DNA from 2 places in the Microtetraspora malaysiensis genome. Region 1 is predicted to be linked to the other one. Evidence: riboswitches for the same ligand, from Rfam matches in the RefSeq annotation. Region 1 holds a riboswitch; the other holds the start of a gene.
The links. A riboswitch is a leader RNA that binds a small molecule or an ion and turns the genes downstream of it on or off. The one in region 1 is predicted to bind cobalamin.

Region 1 (6,989 bases):
GGGGCGGCCACACCGGTGGCCTCCATCTCGGCGTCGAGCGTCGCCGCCGCGAGCGAGCCGACGCCCGGGACCACCCCGTCCGTGGTCACCCTGCCCGCCGCGCAGCCGTCCGCGTCGGCCGCCCGGGACGTGGCGGGCGGGCGCGGCGCCGGAGGGTGGATCTGGGCCGGCCTCCTCGCCCTGGCCGTGGTCGGAGTCGTGATCTGGCTGCGTAACAGCAGGGGAGCGTCCCCCGGCCAGGGGGAGGCGGGTTAGGCCGGCGGGGCCCGGCCTCCGCGGCCGGGCTTCGGCCTCCGATCAGGGCCGGGGCTCCGGCCGGAGACCGAGCACCTCCTCCGGGCTGCGCGGGTCGGGCGCGTCCGCGGGCAGCCCGCCGACGGCGCGCAGCGCCCGCCCCACCGCCGGGCCCCAGGCCGGGCGGAGCGAGGCGGCGCGCAGCAGGGCGGCGTCGGTGAGTAGCGCGTCCGCCGGCCCGGCGCGCAGCTCTCCCCGCGCGATGATCGCGGCGTCCCGAGCCCATCGGTGGGCGAAGTCCACGTCGTGCGTGGACGCGATGATCGTGGTGCCGTCCGCCTGCAGCCGCCGCAGCGTCTCCAGGAGCGCCTCCGTGCCCGCCGGGTCGAGACCGGCCGTGGGCTCGTCCAGGATGAGCACCACCGGGCGCAGCGCGAGCGCCCCCGCGATAGCGACCCGCTTGCGCTGGCCGAAGGACAGCAGGTGGGTGGGCCGGTCGGCGAGGAAGGGGATCTCCATGTCCTCCAGGGCCGACGTCACGCGCGCCGCGACGGCCTCCGGAGGCAGGCCGAGGTTCAGCGGGCCGAAGGAGACGTCCTGTCCGACCGTGGCGGCGAAGAGCTGGTCGTCCGGATCCTGGTGCACGAACTGGACCCGCGTGCGGAACTCGGCGAGCGCGGCGCGGCCGTAGGCGACGGGCCGGCCGTCCAGCAGGATCCGGCCCGCGGCCGGGCGCAGCCCCCCGCACAGGAGGCGCAGCAGCGTGGTCTTCCCGCCGCCGTTGGGCCCGAGCACGGCGAGGGAGGTCCCCCGGGCCACCTCCAGGCTGAGTTCGGAGAACACCGGGGCGGACCCCGGATACGCGTACGAGAGCCGGTCGGCGGCGAGCACCGCGGTCATGGCGGGCATCCCTTTCGGAGGAGGGGACGGGCCGGCCTCAGCCGAGGCCCGGCACGAGGGACAGCGCGACGGTCAGCACGGCCGCCGCCACCCCGGGGAGCGGGGCCAGCGCGAGGAAACGGCCGCGCAGGGGGAGGGGCCCGACGCTGACCGCGAGCTCGCCCGTGTAGCCGCGGTCGCGCAGGCCGTCCTCCAGGCGCCGCGCCCGCTCGAAGGACAGGACGAAGACCTGGGCGGCCAGCCCCGTGACCGATCTCCACCTGGCCCGCCACGACAGAGCCCCGAGCCGGTCCGCCTGGGCCCGCCGTACGGCGTCGACCGTCTCCAGCACGACGGACAGCATCCGGTAGACGAGCCCGGCCACCTCGGCGAGGCCGGCCAGGCCGCGCCGGCGGGCCAGACGGGGCAGCACGTCGGCGAGCGGCGTCGTCATGGCGAACAGGAGCTGGGCGAGTACGGCGGCCACGCAGCGGCCGATCACCTCAGCCGCCCGCGCCGCCCCGCCGGGCGCCCAGGTGAGCCCGGACGTGTCCACGCTGACGAGGAAGGTCAGCGAGCCGGTGACGATGAACGCGAGCGGGGCGCGGGCCGAGCGCAGGAACGCGCGCGGCGGCACCCGGGCCCAGCCGAGCGCGATGGCGAGGGCGATCGCGGCCGTGATCGGGGCGCCCGGCCAGGGCGGCAGCACCAGGGCGCACAGGAGCAGCGTCCCCGCCAGGACCGCCTTCGCCGCGGGGTGGCGCCGCCGCCACGGGCTGCGGTAGGCGGCGGCGTCGATCGCGAGCACGTGGCGAGCTCACCCGCCGCCGGGCTCGGCCGCCCCGCCGCGGTCCGCTCCCGGCGCCAGGTCCGCCGCGGACACGGGCCGCAACCGGTTCCGGGTGCGCGCCACACCGAAGTAGTAGCCGAGGAACCCGGCGCCGATCGCGGCCTGCAGGGCGAACAGCGCCGACTCGATCTCCCCGGACGGCGGCTCGTACAGCGAGGCGAACCAGGGCTTGTAGTCGGGAGCGAGCTCGGCGATCGCGGTCTCCGCCTGCGCGTCCGCGCCCGCGAACGGCTCCTCGTGCCCGTCGCCCGCGCCGATCACCAGGGGCAGCACGGCGAGCGCGGCGACGGCGGCCAGCAGGAGCAGGTTGACGACGACGTTGCGCTTCACGAGGCCACCCGGCCTTCCTTGAGGACGCGCAGCCGGATCAGCTCGGCCGCGCTGGTGGAGCGGAGCAGGCGGACGACGAGCACTGTGAGCAGGCCCTCGCTGACGGCGAGCGGGATCTGGGTCACCGCGAAGATCGCGCCGAACTTGGTCAGCGCCCCGGCGAAGCCGCCGGCCGGGTCGGGGAAGGCGAGCGCGAGCTGCGCCGACGTCACGCAGTACGTCACCAGGTCGGCGGTGAAGGCGCCGGCGAAGACCGCGACGAGCAGCCCGCCGCCGAGCCGCCGGGTCAGCGCGTACGCGCCGTATCCGGCCCAGGGGCCGACGACGGCCATGGAGAAGGCGTTGGCCCCGAGCGTGGTCAGCCCGCCGTGGGCGAGCAGCAGGGCCTGGAAGAGCAGCGTGATCGTGCCGAGCACGGTCATCACGGGCGGCCGGAACAGGATGGCTCCGAGGCCGGTGCCGGTGGGGTGGGAGCAGCTCCCGGTGACTGAGGGGATCTTCAGGGCGGACAGGACGAAGCAGAAGGCCCCGGACGCTCCGAGGAGCAGCTTCGCCTCGGGGTTCTCCCTCAACTGCCGATTGAGTCGTACGACACCGTGGACGACGAAGGGGGCGGCCGCGACGGTCCAGGCCGCCGCGTGGAGCGGAGGGAGGAATCCCTCGGCAATGTGCATGATTGAAACGCCGACCTTTCCAGCACCTCGTGGATGGTGTTTCCGCGCCTTGGCCGGTCTCCTGGCTGACGGGTTGGCACATCTCGCTCGCCTTCCCAGGTGGCTGGCACCCAGTGGCTTCCGCGTACGCGGATGAGCGAGAGCATTCCCGATCACAGTGGCGAGGGCCGCGCCGGAATTGCGTCCCGGATGGGGCGCGCACCGGACTTCCCGTTTGCCGAGGCGCGTTCAGCGTAAGCCTGGTCTCTCGATATCGACAAGACGGGGTAACTGCACAGTGGTGGCAACAGTGGCCGCGACAGCGGTGCCGGGTGCGCCGGGACGGACGCCCCCGGCCGGGCGGAGAACGGACGAAGTTGACGCTCGCGATGGGCGCGGGATACGTTCCCGAGGATTCGCGGTGGTCCGAGGGAAGTCCGGTGAGATGCCGGTGCGGTCGCGCCACTGTATCCGGAACGAGAGTTCCGGGAGCCAGGTCACTTGGCCGCCGCGTCCTCGTCTGGCGGGACGCGTCATCCCAAGGAGGCATCGATGAGCGGGTCGGCGATCGCACGCCCCCACGACCACGATCACGGCTGCGGCTCCGCCGCGCCCGGCGTCCCTCCTACCGCCACCGCCTCCTGACCCGCGCCTCCGCGCGGGGTCCCGGATCCCGCGCTCTTCCGCGACGCCGCCGTGCCGTGCGGCGGCCGACCGCGCCCGGCCGGACCATCGAGAAGGGACCGATGTGATCACCGCCTATCCATTCAGCGCCGTCGTGGGGCTCGACGACCTCAAACTGGCGCTGATCCTCAACGCGGTCTCGCCCCGGGTGGGCGGCGTGCTGGTGCGCGGCGAGAAGGGCACCGCCAAGTCGACGATCGTCCGCGCCCTGGCCGCGCAGCTCCCCCCGGTCGACGTGGTCGCCGGATGCCGCTTCGCGTGCGATCCCGCGGCTCCCGATCCCTCCTGCCCGGACGGCCCCCACGCCGAGGGCGAGCAGGGCCGGTCGCGCCCGGCCGCGCTCGTGGAACTGCCCGTGGGCGCGTCGGAGGACCGGCTGGTGGGGGCGCTGGACATCGAGCGGGCACTCACCGAGGGCGTCAAGGCGTTCGAGCCGGGCCTGCTCGCCGCCGCCCACCGAGGCGTGCTCTACGTGGACGAGGTCAACCTGCTGCACGACCACCTCGTGGACCTGCTGCTCGACGCCGCCGCGCTCGGGACCTGCTTCGTCGAGCGCGAGTCGGTCTCCGTACGGCACGCGGCGCGCTTCCTGCTCGTCGGCACCATGAACCCGGAGGAGGGCGAGCTGCGGCCGCAGCTCCTGGACCGCTTCGGGCTGACCGTCGAGGTGCGGGCGTCCCGCGACCCGGACGAGCGGGCCGAGGTCGTACGGCGGCGGCTGGCCTTCGACGCCGACCCGGCGGGGTTCGCCGCGCGGTGGCGGGAGGAGGAGGCGGCGCTGGCCGAGCGCATCCTGCGGGCGAGGGAGCGGGTCGCGGACGTCGTCCTGCCGGACGTTCGGCTGCGCCAGATCGCGGCCGTGTGCGCCGGCTTCGAGGTCGACGGGCTCCGCGCCGACCTGGTGACCGCCAACGCCGCCATCGCCCACGCGGCGTGGCGGGGCCGTGCCACGGTGACGAGCGAGGACGTGCGCGAGGCGGCCCGGCTCTCCCTGCCGCACCGCCGCAGGCGCGACCCGTTCGACGCGCCCGGCCTCGACGAGGACCAGCTCGACGACCTGTTGTCCCGGCACGACACCCCGGACCCGGACGACGACCCGGACCCCGGTCCGTCCGGCCCCGGCCCCGAGGGCCCGCACGACCCGGGACCCGAGGGCCCGGACGGCGCGGACAGCCCGGACAGCCCGAACCCGAACAGCGCGGACGGCCCGGACGGCGCTGATGGACCCACCCCGGACGGCGCGGACCACTCGGCCGATCCCGGCGACCCTCGCGGCGCGGACCGGAGTGCCCCCGAGGGCGACGGCCCCGCCCCTGACGGCGCCGCCCCTGACGGCGCCACGCCCGGCGAGCGGGTGATCGCCGCCGGCGAGCCGTACCGGGTGCGGCCCTTCCGCGTGCCGGGGCTGGGTGAGGGCGCCGCGGGGCGGCGCTCGCGGGCGCGCACCCCGAACGGCCGCACCGTCGGCGCGCGGCTGCCCTCCGGGCGCCTCCAGCGGCCGCACCTGCCCGCGACCCTGCGCGCCGCCGCGCCGCACCAGCGCGAGCGCGGCCGCACCGGGCCGGGCCTGCTGATCCGCGACACCGACCTGCGTGAGTCGGTCCGGGAGGGCAGGGAGGGCAACCTCGTCCTGTTCGTCGTGGACGCGAGCGGTTCGATGGCGGCGCGCCGGCGGATGAGGGAGGTCAAGGCGGCCGTGCTGAGCCTGCTCCTGGACGCCTACCAGCGGCGGGACAAGGTCGGGCTGATCACGTTCAGAGGGGCGGACGCCGAGCTGGCGCTGCCGCCGACCTCCTCGGTGGAGGCCGGGGCGGCGCGGCTGCGCGAGCTGCCGACCGGTGGCCGGACCCCGCTGGCCGCGGGGCTGCGCCGCGCGGCCGAGGTGCTCCGCGTTGAGCGGATGCGCGATCCCTCCAGGCGGCCGCTGCTGGTCGTGGTCACCGACGGCCGGGCCACGGCGGGGAGCGACGTGGCCGGCCCGGCTGCCCGGCTCGCCGGCACGCCCGGCGTCGTCGTGGACTGCGAGAGCGGCCCGGTGCGGCTGGGCCTGGCGCTCGACCTCGCGGAGCGGCTGGGCGTGCCCGCCGTACGGCTCGACGCGCTCGCGGAGGGCGGTCTGCGCGACCTCGTCCGCGAGCACAGACACGAGCACAGGCGCGGCGCGGGACCGGCGGGCGGACACCGGAACGACTACAGGAAGGCGGTCTGAGATGCCGCAGGGCAAGCCAGCCGTCGTGCCCGACGACGGCCTGACCACGCGGCAGCGCCGCACCCGGCCGCTGCTGATCGTGCACACCGGCCCCGGCAAGGGGAAGTCGACCGCCGCCTTCGGGATGGCGCTGCGGGCCTGGAACCAGGGGTGGCCGATCGGGGTGTTCCAGTTCGTCAAGTCGGCCAAGTGGCGCATTGGAGAGGAGCGCGCCCTGCAGGTGCTCGGCGCTTCCGGCGAGGGCGGCCCGGTGACCTGGCACAAGATGGGCGAGGGCTGGTCGTGGATCCAGCGGCCGGGCACCGACGAGGACCACGCCGCCGCCGCCCGCGAGGGCTGGGAGCAGATCAAGCGCGACCTGGCCGCGGAGACCTACCGCTTCTACGTGCTGGACGAGTTCACGTACCCGTTGAAGTGGGGCTGGCTGGACGTCGCCGAGGTGGTCGAGACGCTGGCGGCGCGGCCCGGCGCCCAGCACATCGTGATCACGGGACGGGACGCCGATCCGCGGCTGATCGAGGCCGCCGACCTGGTGACCGAGATGGGCAAGGTCAAGCACCCGATGGACGCCGGGCAGAAGGGCCAGAAGGGCATCGAATGGTGATCCCGCGTCTGGTGATCGCGGCGCCGTCGTCGGGCAGCGGGAAGACCACGGTCGCGACCGGCCTGATGGCGGCGCTGCGCGCGAGGGGGCTGCGGGTCTCGCCGCACAAGGTGGGCCCCGACTACATCGACCCCGGCTACCACGCGCTGGCCACCGGCCGGCCGGGTCGCAACCTCGACCCGTGGCTGACCGGTGCCGACCTGGTCGAGCCGCTGTTCCTGCACGGGGCGCGCGACGCCGACGTCGCCGTGGTCGAGGGCGTCATGGGCCTGTACGACGGCGCCGGGCTGGAGGAGTTCGCCTCCACCGCGCACGTCGCGCGGCTGCTCGGCGCCCCCGTGGTCCTGGTCGTGGACGCCGCCGGGCAGGGCCGTTCCGTCGCCGCGCTGGTGCAGGGGTTCGCCGCGTTCGACACCCGGGTACGGCTGGGCGGGGTGATCCTCAACCGGGTCGGCTCGCCGCGGCACGAGGAGATCTGCCGCTCCGCGCTGACGGAGAGCGGCGTGCCGGTGCTCGGCGTGATCCCGCGCGCGGACGGGGTGGCCA
Region 2 (6,989 bases), 1.3 Mb from region 1:
GGCAGGCCGAGCCGGGCGAGCCGCCGGTCGGCGACGTACTCCAGGTACTGGCGCATGCTGTCGGCGCTCATGCCGCGCAGGCCGTCCCCGCACAGGTCGCGGGCGAAGGCCAGCTCGGCGGCGACCGCCTCCTCCATCATCCGGGTGACCTGGGCGCCGAGCTCGTCGTCGAACAGGTCGGGCTCCTCGTCCCGGACCGTGTCCACGACGCTGAAGGCGAACTCCATGTGCATGGACTCGTCGCGGAACACCCAGTTCGTCCCGGAAGCCAGGCCGCCGAGCAGGCCACGGGAGCGCAGCCAGTAGACGTACGCGAAGGCGCCGTAGAAGAACAGGCCCTCGATGCAGGCGGCGAAGCAGATCAGGTTCAGCAGGAAGCGGCGCCGGTCGTCCCGGGTCTCCAGGCGGGTCAGGTCGTTGACGGAGTCGATCCACCGGAAGCAGAACTCGGCCTTGTCGCGGATCGACGGGATGTGCTCGACCGCGGCGAACGCCTTGGCCCGCTCGTCCGGGTCGGGCAGGTAGGTGTCGAGCAGCGTCAGGTAGAACTGCACGTGCACGGCCTCCTCGAACAGCTGCCTGCTGAGGTAGAGCCGCGCCTCCGGCGCGTTGATGTGCTGGTAGAGGTTGAGCACCAGGTTGTTGGCCACGATCGAGTCGCCGGTCGCGAAGAACGCGACGAGCCGGTTGATCAGGTGCCGCTCCTGCGCGTCGAGCCGGGCCAGGTCGGCCAGGTCCGAGTGGAGGTCCACCTCCTCGACCGTCCACGTGTTCCTGATCGCCGCGCGGTACCGCTCGTAGAAGTCGGGGTACCGCATCGGCCGGAGGGTCAGGTCCATCCCGGGGTCGAGCAACATCGTCGTCACGCTTTCTTCGGTGGGGGCGGTCACTGGCAGGCTTCGCAGATCTCGGGGTTCTCCAGCGAGCACGCCACCGCCGCCTCGGCCGGGACGGTCTCGGCGTTCGCGAGCACACCGGCGGACGCGGCGGGCACGGTCGCGGGCACGGTGGTCTGGCTGATCCGGGTCGCCGGGCGGGAGCGCAGGTAGTAGGTGGTCTTCAGCCCGGACCGCCAGGCGTAGGCGTACATCGACGAGAGCTTGCCGATGGTGGGCGTCGCCATGAAGAGGTTGAGCGACTGCGCCTGGTCGATGTACGGCTGGCGGGCCGCGGCGAGGTCGATGAGCGCCTTCTGCGGCAGCTCCCAGGCCGTCCGGTAGAGGACGCGCAGCTCGTCGGGGATGCCGGGGACGGCCTGGATGGACCCGTCGGCCTGCTTGATGGCGTCGCGCATCTCCCGGGTCCACAGCCCGAGCGCCTGGAGGTCGGCCACGAGGTAGCGGTTGACCTGGAGGAACTCCCCCGACAGGGTCTCCCGCTTGAACACGTTGGACACCTGGGGCTCGATGCACTCGTAGCACCCGGCGATCGACGCGATCGTGGCCGTCGGAGCGATGGCGATCATCAGCGAGTTGCGCAGCCCGGTCTCGGCGATCTTCGCGCGCAGGGCGGCCCACTCGGCGCCGTTCTCCGCGCGGGCCGCATGGCGGTCCGGATAGTGGTCCGGGTGCAGCACGCCCCGGGCGGCGCGGGTCTCGTCGTAGGAGGGGTGTCGCCCGCGTTCCACCGCGAGGTCGGCGGACGTCCCGTACGCGGCGAGCGCGATCTCCTCGGCGATCCGGGCGGAGAGGGCGAGCGCCTCCGGCGAGTCGAACGGCAGCCGCAGCGCGAAGAACACGTCCGCGAGGCCCATCACGCCGAGCCCGACCGGCCGCCACCTGCGGTTGGCCGCCTCGGCCTCCGGCGTCGGGTAGAAGCCCAGGTCGATGGTCAGGTCCAGGAACCGTACGGCGGTGCGGACCGTGGCGCGCAGCCGGGGCCAGTCCACCGCGCGGGCGCCCGCCGGCCCGGTGGTGAGGTGCGCGGCGAGGTTGACCGACCCGAGGTTGCACACGGCGGTCTCGGCGTCGTTGGTCACCTCCAGGATCTCCGTGCAGAGGTTGGACAGGTGGATGACGTTGTGCGGCAGCGCCGTCTGGTTGGAGGTCCGGTTGGCCGCGTCCTTGAAGGTCATCCAGCCGTTGCCGGTCTGGGCGAGGGTGCGCATCATGCGGCCGTACAGCGTGCGCGCCGGGATCTGCCGGACGTACCGCCCCGCGCTCTCGGCGGCCCGGTAGGCGGCGTCGAACTCCTCGCCCCACAGGTCGGTCAGCTCGGGGACCTCCTTGGGGTCGAACAGCGACCACACGCCGTCCGCCTCGACCCGGCGCATGAACTCGTCCGGCACCCAGTTGGCCAGGTTGAGGTTGTGGGTGCGGCGGGCGTCCTCGCCGGTGTTGTCCCGCAGCTCCAGGAACTCCTCGATGTCGGCGTGCCAGGTCTCCAGGTAGACGCAGGCCGCGCCCTTGCGCCGCCCGCCCTGGTTGACCGCGGCCACGGAGGCGTCGAGCGTGCGCAGCCACGGCACGATGCCGTTGGAGTGTCCGTTGGTGCCCCTGATCAGCGAGCCCCGGGCCCGGATCCGGGTCCACGCGACGCCGATGCCGCCGGCGTACTTGGACAGCCGGGCCACCTGGCCGTACCGCTCGTAGATGCTCTCCAGCTCGTCGCGGGGCGAGTCGAGCAGGAAGCACGACGAGAGCTGCGGGCGGCGGGCGCCCGAGTTGAACAGCGTGGGCGAGCTGGGCAGGTAGGCCAGCGTGGACATCAGCCGGTACAGCTCGGCCGCCTCGGCCACGCCGGACCGGTAGGCCAGGCCGCAGGCGACGCGCAGGAGGAAGTGCTGCGGGCGCTCCAGGACCCGCCGGGTGACCGGGTGCCGCAGCAGGTAGCGGTCGTACACGGTGCGCAGGCCGAAGTATTCGAACCGCTCGTCCGCCGCGTGGTCCACGAGCGCGTCCAGTTCCCCGGCGTGCCGGGCGACGAACGCGGCCAGCTCGTCGTGGACCAGGCCCGCCTCGTGGGTCGCGGCCACGGAGCGGGAGAAGCCGGAGTCGCCGGTCACGCCCTGTCCGGCCGCCTCGTCGGCGATCAGCGCCGCCAGCAGGCGGGCCGCGGCCTTCGAGTTCTCCGGGTCGGTGACGACGCGCGCCGCGGCCTCCTCGATGGCCGCCCATCGGTCCTCGATCCCCGCATCCGCGATCGTGGCCAGTGTCACGTGATCTCCCCTCCCGAGTCGGAACCCCGTCAGGGGCCTCGGCGGGCGGGCATACGCGTCGGAGCGGGCGGGCTCGCGCCAGGGTCGCGCCGGACATGATCAGATCTGGCGCGTCGCTCGTCGGCGGGCCCTCCCTCGAGGCCCGGCACAACACGCGCGGACGTCGGATCCGCGCGCACGTCGCCGGCAGGTCTTCGGACTCGCGGGCGTGGCGCGGCCGGGCCGATGGGTACGGCTCTCGCGCGCCGGTTCTACTGGCCGTCGCTTCCCGGGCCGGCGGGCGGCCCAGTGCTCGTGTGACGGCGGTCGTTCCCGCTCACCGCTGCGGGGCAGTCCCGGACTCACACCGGGTTCCCTCTTGCCTCACCCCAGGCACGGGGTGAACCAGCGACGTGGAGGATCCTACATCTAGTGCCGGTTCTCGCAACCACCACAAGAAATTGTGTCGATACGGGGGACCGGTCCCGGATGGCTCGCGTTCCGCCCGATCGCGCGGGCCGCGGCGATCAGAGGAACCCGAGCTCCCGGAGGACCGTCTTGGCGCGGCGCTGCTCGGTGCCCAGCCACTGGCGGAAGTCGGCGCCGTCGAGGTACATCGGCGTCCAGCCGTTCGCGCGGCAGGCCTCCGCCCAGCCGGGCTGGTCGGCGACGGCACGACACAGGTCGAGCAGCCGCTCCCGCTCCCGCTCGGGGAGACGACCGGCCCCGAGCAGCCCGCTCCAGTTGGCGTAGTGCGTCCGCACACCGGACTCCTTCAAGGTCGGCGCGTCCACGCCGTCCAGGCGTTCCATCGACGAGACGACGAGCGGCCGCACCTGCCCGGACCTGATGGGGGCGGCCAGCTCCGTACGGCCGCCGACCCCGGCGACGACGCTGCCCTCGGCCACCGCGGCGAGCATGTGGGAGAGGTCCGGGAACGCCGCGTAGTTGAGCCTGCGGGCGTCGACGCCCAGCCCCTGGGCGGTCAGCCCGTAGAGCACGTGGTCGAGGCCGCCGGTGTCCCGGCCGGCCAGCCGCAGCCGCCCGGGGTCGCGGATCAGGGCCGCGGCCAGGTCGTCGAAGGTGCGGAAGCGGGAGTGCGGCGCGGTGACCAGCACCATCCACTCCCCGGCGAACCTGGCCAGCGGCGACGTCCGCTCGACCAGGGTGCCGGTCCCGTTCACCGCGGCGAAGTCGACGAGGGCGGAGCCGACGACCATGAGCTCGCCCGAGGCGGGCCTGGTCACGTATCCGGCCAGCGCCCGCGCCCCGGTCTCGCCGCTGCGGGTGCGGATCTCGATCGGCCCGGCGAGCCGCTGCCGCTCGATGAGGCCTTTCAGCTCCCGGGCGAACGGTCCCCCCTGTGTCGCGACCTGGGCGGGGACGAACAACGAGATGGGGCCGCCGGTCCACGGCCGGCGGCTTCCGCAACCGGCGACCAGAGGGAGCAGACCCATCCCCAGAGCAAGAAACGCGCGGCGCCTCACGTCGGTACCCCTCCCCCGAGAGTCCCTGGCACGGCCAGCGTACGACCTGTCACGATTAGTAATGAAATGTCGGAATCCCCGGGAGGATCGACGCGGGAGGGCGGGGGCGCCCGGGGCCCGGAGAATCGCAACCAGGAAATTGGAAAAACCCGCACAGGAAACCCCGAGACACCGCAACACGCGACATTCTCCGAGCAATCAAAACTTCCGCGCAGTTCAACGATTATTGACCAAACCATCGGCGACCAGGCACCACGCTAGACGATCACGATATTTATCGTGACACATAACTTTTTATCTAGGTTGTCGGGGTATGTATGGCCACACTGGGGGCCGTTCGTCCGGTTTAGAGGGTGCGCATGGCGATTTATGAATATCTGTGCCCGGAGTGCGGGCCGTTCGACGTGTCCCTGCCGATGGGGACCGCGCCGCAGGCCCGGAACTGCGCCGCCTGCGGCGGAAAGGCCCGCCGCCGCTACTCGGGACCGAACCTGAGCCGGGTGCATCCGGCGCTGGCCGCCGGACTGGCCGTGGAGGAGCGCAGCAGGGAGGCACCCGAGGTCGTCCGCCGGCCGGACGCGAGGTCCGGCGGCGCGCGCGAGGGCGCCCCCCGCGCGGCCTCCAAGCGGCCGGCCCGGCCGCCGCACCCGGGGCTTCCCCGGCCCTGACCAGCCGCGATCCCGTGCGGTTCCCCGGACGGCACGGCCGGCCCCCGGGACCCGATCCCGCCCCGAGCGAGCCGAACGGAGGCGGCGCCCACCGCGCCCTCGCCGTTTCTCACCGGCGCCAGGAGGTGCGTCCCGATGGGAGATGTCGGACTTCTCTACGTCGGCGCGGTGCTTTTCATGAACGGCCTGATGCTGCTGGGCCTGGTCGAGGCCCGGGCGGCCGCCATTTTCAACCTCTTCGTCGGAGGGCTCCAGGTGGTCACGCCCACCTACCTGATCATCGCTGCGGGCGGAGGGACGAAGGAGATTCTGTCCGCATCGGGGCTGTACCTTTTCGCGTTTACCTACCTTTATGTGGGAATCGGGCTTCTCGGGGGATTCGACACCACCGGCGTCGGGTACTTCTCGCTTTTCGTGGCCATCATGGCGCTGGGCTATTCGTACGCGAACTTCCGGATCCTGGGCGACCCGCCGTTCGGCGTGATCTGGCTCTACTGGTCGTTCCTGTGGTTCCTCTTCTTCCTGCTGCTCGGCCTGAAACGCGACCACCTCGCCGGCGCACACCCATCCGCGTGGCCGGGACCGTCCCGGCGCGATCCACAGAGAGGACCCGGCAATGCCGAAAGTCGTGTTCAGCATCGACCAGTCGAAGCCCATGAGCGAGCAGGACGTGCCGGGGCACAACCGCTGGCACCCGGACGTCCCCCCGGTCGCCACGGTGCGCCCCGGGGACGAGTTCCGCGTCGAGTGCCGGGACTGGACCGACTGCCAGGTGGGCAACAACGACTCGGCCAACGACGTACGCGACATCGACCTGACCAAGGTCCACATGCTGAGCGGGCCCTTCGCGGTCGAGGGAGCCGAGCCCGGCGACCTCCTGATCGTCGACATCATGGACCTCGGCCCGATCCACTACCCGGAGCGGCTCGGCGCCGTCCCCGGCCAGGGCTGGGGATACACCGGCGTCTTCGCCCGGGCGAACGGCGGCGGCTTCCTGACCGACTACTTCCCCGACGCGTACAAGGCGATCTGGGACTTCCACGGCATCCACGCGACGTCCCGCCACATCCCCGGCGTACGGCACACCGGGATCACCCACCCCGGGCTGTTCGCCACGGCGCCCTCCGCCGAGCTGCTCACGCGATGGAACCGCAGGGAGCAGGCGCTCATCGACACGGACCCCCGGCGGGTGCCGCCGCTGGCCAACCCCCCGGACCCGAGCAACGCCGTCACCGGCACCGCGACCGGCGAGGTCGCCGCGCGGATCGCCCGCGAGGGGGCCCGGACGGTCCCGCCGCGCGAGCACGGCGGCAACCAGGACATCAAGAACCTCACCCGGGGATCGCGGATCTTCTTCCCCGTTTTCGTCAAGGGGCCAACCTCTCCGTCGGCGACCTGCACTTCAGCCAGGGGGACGGCGAGATCACCTTCTGCGGCGCGATCGAGATGGGCGGCTTCATCGACCTCCACGTCGACCTGATCAAGGGCGGCATGGCCAAGTACGGGGTCACCACCAACCCGATCTTCATGCCGGGCAACGTCGAGCCGCGGTACTGCGAGTTCCTGACGTTCGTCGGCATCTCGGTGGACCACGACACCGACACGAACCACTACCTCGACGCGACGGTCGCCTATCGCAGGGCGTGCCTGAACGCGGTCGAGTACCTGAAGACGTGGGGATACACCGGCGAGCAGGCG

Region 2: another riboswitch for cobalamin. It lies ahead of ACQP1V_RS13830 (ribonucleoside-diphosphate reductase subunit alpha); the one in region 1 lies ahead of ACQP1V_RS19650 (energy-coupling factor ABC transporter permease).

The regions. Positions count from the first base shown of each region.
Region 1 covers NZ_CP191998.1:4,182,997-4,189,985, forward strand. The annotation lists gene ACQP1V_RS19630 (copper resistance CopC family protein) at 1-255, shown strand, start outside; gene ACQP1V_RS19635 (energy-coupling factor ABC transporter ATP-binding protein) at 298-1,134, opposite strand; gene cbiQ (cobalt ECF transporter T component CbiQ) at 1,172-1,921, opposite strand; gene ACQP1V_RS19645 (energy-coupling factor ABC transporter substrate-binding protein) at 1,931-2,293, opposite strand; gene ACQP1V_RS19650 (energy-coupling factor ABC transporter permease) at 2,290-2,967, opposite strand; cobalamin riboswitch at 3,002-3,204, opposite strand; gene ACQP1V_RS19655 (putative cobaltochelatase) at 3,695-5,839, shown strand; gene cobO (cob(I)yrinic acid a,c-diamide adenosyltransferase) at 5,841-6,443, shown strand; gene ACQP1V_RS19665 (cobyrinate a,c-diamide synthase) at 6,437-6,989, shown strand, end outside.
Region 2 covers NZ_CP191998.1:2,891,357-2,898,345, reverse strand. The annotation lists gene ACQP1V_RS13835 (ribonucleotide-diphosphate reductase subunit beta) at 1-857, opposite strand, end outside; gene ACQP1V_RS13830 (ribonucleoside-diphosphate reductase subunit alpha) at 887-3,157, opposite strand; cobalamin riboswitch at 3,326-3,561, opposite strand; gene ACQP1V_RS13825 (Bug family tripartite tricarboxylate transporter substrate binding protein) at 3,664-4,593, opposite strand; gene ACQP1V_RS13820 (FmdB family zinc ribbon protein) at 4,983-5,291, shown strand; partial or broken gene ACQP1V_RS13815 (AmiS/UreI family transporter) at 5,427-5,831, shown strand; partial or broken gene fmdA (formamidase) at 5,908-6,989, shown strand, end outside.